2 regions of the Anaerobacillus sp. ABA4_114 genome follow, and region 2 is predicted to be linked to the other one. Evidence: riboswitches for the same ligand, from Rfam matches in the RefSeq annotation. Region 2 holds a riboswitch; the other holds the start of a gene.

Region 1 (3,716 bases), on a different contig from region 2:
ATGATTTTGCTACCCCAGCTCGCTTCGCTAATTCAGTTAATGACAGTCCCATGCGATTTCGGTAAAGCTTAATCTTTTCACCTATCATCCCCAATACCTCAACTTTGTTAGTATTTGATAATTCGATTTTATCAAGAACATCATGTTCTGTAAACAGAACAAAAGTCTTAAGTTAAAAACGTTAATATATGGAATTATAAGAAAAATAAAGCATAGGTTAGAAAAGGCTAGGTTTTCCACATAAACACAAATAAAATAAAGAATTTTCAGTCTTTTACAATCGATCTGATAGGCTTATATTAGAGTTATATTCTAAATAAAGAACAAAACGTTCTTTATAATGTCGGATTATGGAGAAAAAAGTAAGGAGGTTGAAAATGAGAGCGTATGGTGGAGAAAAATTGGACTTAGAGTGGATCAACCTTATTTCGAAAGCGAAGAAGTTAGGGCTAAGTAAGGAAGAGATTAGACAATTCCTCGATAATTCCTCAAAAAAATAAGGGGGAATTTAGATGATCAAGCTTGGAGATCGCACGTTTGTATCGTACATCACAGAGAAGAGAGTCAAAGTCGTTGCACTCGATGAAAGGATCGGCAAACTTTATATTAACGATGAATACAAAGGGCGCTGTGACTTAGACTTTATTCTTAAAAAGATTAAGGAGCTCGAATTGCAGGAGGAAAATAGAAGGTGGCTTTTTGAGGACGAGCGGAAACTTTATAACGAATTAAGTGAAATCATTAAGAATCAGATCATTTCCTCGAACTCAGAATGAGTAGGGATACACGGTCTTCCCTTCAATCCATCATGTACTATTTGGCATGCTGTAATTTCATCGATGGCGTCATTACATACTGGGGCGTACAGAACAACGTGATAGAAGAAGCGAATCCACTGATGAACCTATTATTTAGTATCCATCCATCTGTCTTTCTATGTTTTAAGATCATACTGTCGATCTTACTTGTGTTTATGGGAAGCATAAAGAATGACTTTCAAACGCGGTTAATAAGATGGCTGTTGAACGTCGCAATTGTTCTTTATACTGCGATATTACTCTATCATGCCTACTGGCTCTTTTTACTGTAAATCATAATAAAAAGAGCCTTCACCTAAGGCTCCCGTGTCAGATCGATTATTTGTCGCTTCCTTGCTTTGCACGCCACTTGTTAAACTCTAGAAATTCTTTGAATTGTTCTTTACTAACTCCCGAATTCATCGCTTCTTTAACAAGCTTTTTCCACTCTGAATCCAACTCGCTTTGATGGATGAGGTTATCTCCTTGAAGAAGTACCTCTACGGAAACATCTAATACTCCTGAAATCTTCTCCAAAAATTGAATAGAAGGGTTAGATTGTATGTTTCGTTCGATTGAACTCAAATAGGATTTTGCTACACTAGCGCGTTCAGCTAATTCTGAAAGTGAGAGGCCTTTACGTAATCGATACTTCTTTACTTGCTCTCCTATCATGTCTTACCCTCCCATACGTCAACATCATACTCAGTTACTAAATATTATATCAGTATGGGTATGTTCCGTAAATAGAACAAAAGCGTTAATCGCCCTCCACTCATTCCTTCGAATCCCTGACTATTTCCTCCTTTTTAATAAACGCTTTCACCTCTTCCACTGATAATCCTAATTCCTTCGCAGTAAGAATTAGAAATACCCATTCCTCATCGAGCCTCACTTTTTCACTTGTTTCCATCCTCACTCCTCCTCTATGTTCCCAGGTAGTTCAGCCATCTTAGGAAACATCTTACGCCTCCCTTAGATCTGATAACTTTGCGATCTACTTCTTTCAAAGTAGGGTGCCTTTTTGCTGGAGGATACCTGATACTTTAGACCTATGTAAACGAATGATGTTATACATCTATCATAGTCCGAAAATGGTAAGAAATTTGTTGTTTTTTGAAAGCTATAACAACTTTTTTTGTCATTTCATAAATAGTTACAGTGAAACGTAAAGGATGCCGGTTATTTTTTTAGACTGACCCACCGAAAGAATGGGTATAGAAGGAAGACGAGGAGGGAAATTCATGAAGAAAATTGCGGTGATTACAGGTGGCGGATCTGGTATTGGAGCAGCAGCTGCAAAGCGGTTCGCAAAGGAAGGCATCACAGTTTGTTTGTTCGATGTAGAAGAAAGTCGTGTAGAAGAAGTAAAAGAGGAGATCATCTCCCTAGGCGGTGAGGCGTTCGCATATGAAGTCGATGTGTCTGATGAAGACCAGGTTGTCAGTAAGCTTCAAGAAGTAAGCGAAAAAACAGGTGCGATCGATTATCTCTTTAACAATGCTGGAATCAACGGGACGCTTCAACCGATTGAAGAAATGAGTGTAGACAATTGGGATCAAACGATTCAAACGAATTTGAGAAGTACGTTTCTCATGGTGAAGCATACTGTTCCATATATGAAGAAGCACGGAGGGAGTATGGTCATCACAAGTTCGATCAATGGAAATCGAACGTTCTCGAACTTCGGGATGTCTGCATACAGCACATCGAAGGCAGGGCAAGTTGCGTTTATGAAGATGGCTGCGCTTGAACTAGCGAACTATAACATAAGAGTGAACGCGATTTGTCCTGGAGCGATCGAAACCAATATCGATGAAAATACGGATCAAAAGGAAAGTGTTAAAGAAATTGAAATACCTGTAGAGTATCCAGAAGGTAGCCACCCGTTAGAAGAAAAAGCAGGAAAGCCTGAACAAGTCGCTGATGTCGTTTATTTTCTCATTTCAGATGCATCCAGTCATGTGACGGGAACAGCGATGTACGTTGATGGAGCGGAGTCACTTCTGTAGCTTGACGTAAGAACGAACCGTCGCTAAGTTAGTATAGAGGTGATCGAAGATGTTTAAAAAGGTACACCATGTTGCCATCATATGTTCAGATTATCAACGCTCGAAAGATTTTTATGTGAATGTACTGGGATTAACGGTATTAGAAGAAACGTACCGGAACGAAAGAGAGTCATACAAACTTGATCTAGCGGTTGGAGAGCATACGCGAATCGAACTGTTCTCCTTCAATTCCGCTCCTCTGCGCCCAAGCTATCCGGAAGCACGTGGACTTCGGCATATTGCATTTGAAGTGGACGACATCGAATGGGCTGCACAGGAGCTTAGAAGGAAAGGTGTCACTAGCGTTGAAGAAATTAGAGTAGACGAGTTAACAGGGAAGCGGTTCACCTTTTTTCAAGATCCAGACGAATTACCTATCGAAATGTATGAAAATTAGCACATTTAACCAAAAGGAGTTGATTACCTGCCAAACCTGTGGCATCATAAGTTTGAAAGCGTTTGCTTATTTAGTGAGATGGTTTTTGTGCAACTTTGCGCAATCGATTTCACTAACGTTTTTGTGCAAACGGTTTCACAAACTGTAGATTTAAATTAAAGGGGGATATCGATGAAACGGCGTAATCGAAAACGGCTTTCTTTGTCGCTAGCAATCGTACTCGTGTTGCAGTTGCTGGCAGGAGCAATGCCGGGTGTCGAAGCTGCAACGCTTACGAGTCCGGTAATCGAAGGATCGAGCGCAACGTTCAACTATCAGGGAGACGGTAGCAAGACGTCTGTCAAAGTCGCTGGTGATTTTACGGATTGGGAAAACGGCGCTCTTGAGATGACGAAAGGTGAGGGAGATGTCTGGAGCCTTAAAGTCGATGATCTATCGAACGGAATGCACCAGTACAAGTTTATCGTCGAT
Region 2 (3,716 bases):
GGACCTTATTTAGAATAGAATATACAGGACTTGAAAACATCCCAAAAAATAATCGTTATATTATGTGCCCGAATCATATTAGTAATTATGACCCCCCAGGTGTTGTGCTGTTACTAAAACACCGCATTTACTTCATGGCAAAGTCCGAAGCTTTTAACACATTTTCAGCACCAATATTAAAATACTTTGGAGCATATTCTGTTAATAGAAGTACAAAGGACAGAAAAGCCCTCACTACAACTATGAAACTCTTACGTGATGGGAAACCGATCTGTATTTTTCCAGAAGGAACTCGAAGTAAAACCGGTGTGTTAGGAGAAGGTAAAAGTGGCGCTGCTACATTCGCACTTAAAACACATACACCCGTCATTCCAGTAGCTATAACTGGGAACTACAGGCTTTTTAATAAGATAAAAGTTACCTATGGGAAGCCAATTATATTAAATAATCCGAATGAGAAAACCACTTCAGAGGTTACTTTACAAGCTACTCAAGAGATCATGTCTTCTATAGAACACCTGATTAAAACAAACCAGAACCATGAGTGACTTATACCCATGGCTCTGGTTTGTTTATTCTCTTATTTTCCGCTGTAATTTTTGTTGAATGACTCTCTCCATTTCTATTTTCGCTTCCTCGATGTTACTATCAGTTTCAATTTCGAACTTCTTCCTTATCTTTTCAAACTCCATTTTAGAGATACCCTCTACCTCTTCTCTTATTTCTTCCTCATATTTATCAAGTTCCGTACGCATTCTATCAATTTCATCTTCCTTAAGTCCTTCAATGTCGTTTATGACTTCTGTCGATTTATCGTCTACAAATTTTGATATTCCCTCAACAGAATCTTTATGGACTTGTTCCGCCTCTTTTTTCGCTTCATCTTGATAAAAAGAACCTATGTTTGAAAAACCAACTCTTATCAAATTGACTATATTCGTATTTAAAACCGAAGACGCATAGACTTGTGTGCCACCTGCAAAAATAACAAATCCTACAAGTACAATCATTAACTTCTTTTTCATTGTTTACCCCCCCATGTTTAAATGGTCGGTTGCACTACTAGCTCCGCTAACCCCAAGTGCCCAAATAAAGAATTAACTTCTTCGCTTCCATATCTTTTATACGACTAAAACCTCAACTATCTTTCTATTTTTCCTAGTGCATATTTTGTAAAAGTAAGACAACCTATATCATCCGAACAACTATGTAAATAAAATAGGATAATTAGCCCGAATCTTGGACTAACTATCCCATTAATACCTTTATTCATCATAAGCCTTAAACTTCATTTCCTCACATTCATTTATGGACTTGAATCTGCAAGGGGACCTTAATTTACCTCACACTTTGCAATCCCATCTTGATTAGAGTCACCACTTTCCCTATAACCATGGTTTTTTCTAATGATCATTCCTTCCTCTATATCGGAATACCACTTTAAAATTCTATCAATATGAGGGCAATTCTCATCTTGAAAGTCCAATCTTGTTTTTAACTTAATTTCGTTATACCAATGAACCTTTTGGATTTTTCGGTTATAGGTTTTTTCATACGTATTTAGTTGTTTTTGCTTATCTTCTAAGGCATCTTCTATTCCACATCTAATGTCATGTTTCAGTTTAGAAATCTTCCCCTCGTCTTTTCCAAATTCCTCTTCTATGTAATGTGCAAGTCGATCAACAATTTGATTATTCATGATAGTACCCCTTATCTATTTGACCTTTGAAAAAATCACTTTCTTTCTCACGCAAGTGCTTAACCATCGCAACATTATTTTCCTTATGATTCAATTCAATTAGAGTTCTATATAGCTCTTTCATTAATCTAGGGTCGTGTTTCAATCCTCGATAAAGAGTATCGAATAAGTAATAACTCGCTTCTGACGGGTTAAACCCTTTTTCTAAGGAACTTTTAGTCCAATTGTTAACGATACTACTTCTTACGACCTCTCTTGTGACTTTCAAAAGCCCACTCCTTATACATTACTGTATGCTGTGAAGAACAAACTGAGTTCGAAGACGATCATTCACTTCAGCTTGAACTTTTAGCAACCCAATGTCTTTATGATAATAGAAGAATATAATATTATTCCCGTTGGTCTGTTTTACTTTAACCGCATTATTATAAGTTTTAACCCCTGTCTCTACGGTTTCATCAACGGAAACGATTTGATATTCATTTCCTCCAGAACTCCACTTCTCACCGCTTTTAACAGGATACTTTAGTAGCAAATCTCTCGAATTATCATTAACCGATTCAATTAGATTATCTTCAAGCGTTTGACCTTCAATATCTATTAAATAAAGCCCTTCCTCATTTGAAAGATATACATTTGTACCGCTCATTGTGTTTTCTGATTGTGCAAACCCATTATCATCGAAGTATACAAAAGCTTCTGTCATAACCACTTCTTCGTTACTAGGTCCAGCATACATCAATCTTTGTTCTCCTTTTGGTAAATACGTACCTGAAATTACTTTCTCTTCATCATTTACCATAAAAGAAGAATTGGTTGTTAGGAGTTCTTTTTTATACGAATAACCTTCACCATCATGATCCTTCAGCAACAACTCTACTTTTACATCATGCTTACCTTTAGTTTTTACGGCGAAAGCACTCCCCCAAGTGATTTTCTCCATAGGCTGGAGCACTCTTCTCTTATCCTCGTTCACGGTCTTTGTGTATACTTCTTCTCCCTTTTCATCAACCACTCTAATGTTTAATAACCTGTAATTAGCGTAATGAAGCGGGACAGCACTGTCATTCTTATTCTCTAGATTAATATCAAGATAAACTTTGCCATCCTCATGTATCACTTCTGTCCCCAGAGAAAACCCATCATAAATATGAGTCCCTTCTTTTACTTCTATCTCCTGTTCAGGTATTTCATTTTTATCACTTGCACAAGCCGACATAGCAATTAAAACGCCAGCAATAGAACCAATTAATACTTTTTTCAATAGTCTCACCACCCGACATTTTATTCCGAATATAAATTGTAAGCCCTTCTTATGAGTAAGAAACACTTGCATGCTAATTTTCAACCTATCAATCACAGCAAATAATTTATATGTTTTCTTTACATATTTACTCTTTTTATTATGTTAGGCGCACAGAAAGCGAGGGGGTTTAATGAGATTACTTATCGAAAATGACAAAAATACCTTACTTCAGTTTGTCTTCAACTACCTTTCTCAGACGTTAGATGGGAAGTATGCAGATGTAATAATTAACGGCAAAAAAACTTCTGGAACGATTGGTAGTTTAGAGCTAGAAGAAGATCAAGACCGCTTTTTGACTATATCAGTTGACGGAGAAACAATTGTTATACCGCTATTAGATGAAACGAAATCTATGTTCGGAAAAGAGTTGTTCCAATTCGAAACAAAAAATCACACCACTATTATTGAAGTGAAAAAGAAAAAGTAAGAACTTGCTAAACTAGTCTATTCGGCTAGTTTTTTCTTTTGCAAAAAGGGTTTTAAGACATCTATCCAAAGTGATGTTTAACACTTTTCATACCATTGGAGGTAGAAGACATTGAACAAAAACAAGAAAATGATCATGCTATCAGCTCTTTCTCTGAGCCTATTGATCCCACAGAATACAACCTTTGCAGAAGGAACTATAAACGAATATAATCAACAGATTGATGAATTAAAAGACAAAGTTTCTACCAATCAAAATAACAAGGAAGAGCTAGAAAAAGAGTT

What was found. Region 2 has a riboswitch for cyclic di-GMP ahead of ACXAEY_RS21680 (hypothetical protein). Riboswitches for the same ligand answer to the same signal wherever they lie in the genome.
Region 1: linked by a shared signal. The riboswitch ahead of sinI (DNA-binding anti-repressor SinI) and the one ahead of ACXAEY_RS21680 (hypothetical protein) in region 2 are both predicted to bind cyclic di-GMP.

What each region holds. Positions count from the first base shown of each region.
Region 1 is NZ_JBSWUM010000001.1:360,132-363,847, forward strand. It holds gene ACXAEY_RS01840 (helix-turn-helix domain-containing protein) at 1-88, opposite strand, end outside; gene ACXAEY_RS01845 (anti-repressor SinI family protein) at 378-500, shown strand; gene ACXAEY_RS01850 (hypothetical protein) at 513-776, shown strand; gene ACXAEY_RS01855 (DUF5658 family protein) at 773-1,090, shown strand; gene ACXAEY_RS01860 (helix-turn-helix domain-containing protein) at 1,137-1,472, opposite strand; gene sinI (DNA-binding anti-repressor SinI) at 1,573-1,710, opposite strand; cyclic di-GMP riboswitch class I at 1,732-1,828, opposite strand; gene ACXAEY_RS01870 (SDR family oxidoreductase) at 2,042-2,809, shown strand; gene gloA2 (SMU1112c/YaeR family gloxylase I-like metalloprotein) at 2,859-3,245, shown strand; gene ACXAEY_RS01880 (alpha amylase N-terminal ig-like domain-containing protein) at 3,417-3,716, shown strand, end outside.
Region 2 is NZ_JBSWUM010000002.1:62,622-66,337, reverse strand. It holds gene ACXAEY_RS21685 (lysophospholipid acyltransferase family protein) at 1-548, shown strand, start outside; gene ACXAEY_RS21680 (hypothetical protein) at 573-1,025, opposite strand; cyclic di-GMP riboswitch class II at 1,040-1,123, opposite strand; gene ACXAEY_RS21675 (hypothetical protein) at 1,334-1,699, opposite strand; gene ACXAEY_RS21670 (hypothetical protein) at 1,692-1,967, opposite strand; gene ACXAEY_RS21665 (hypothetical protein) at 1,986-2,963, opposite strand; gene ACXAEY_RS21660 (hypothetical protein) at 3,136-3,432, shown strand; gene ACXAEY_RS21655 (murein hydrolase activator EnvC family protein) at 3,544-3,716, shown strand, end outside.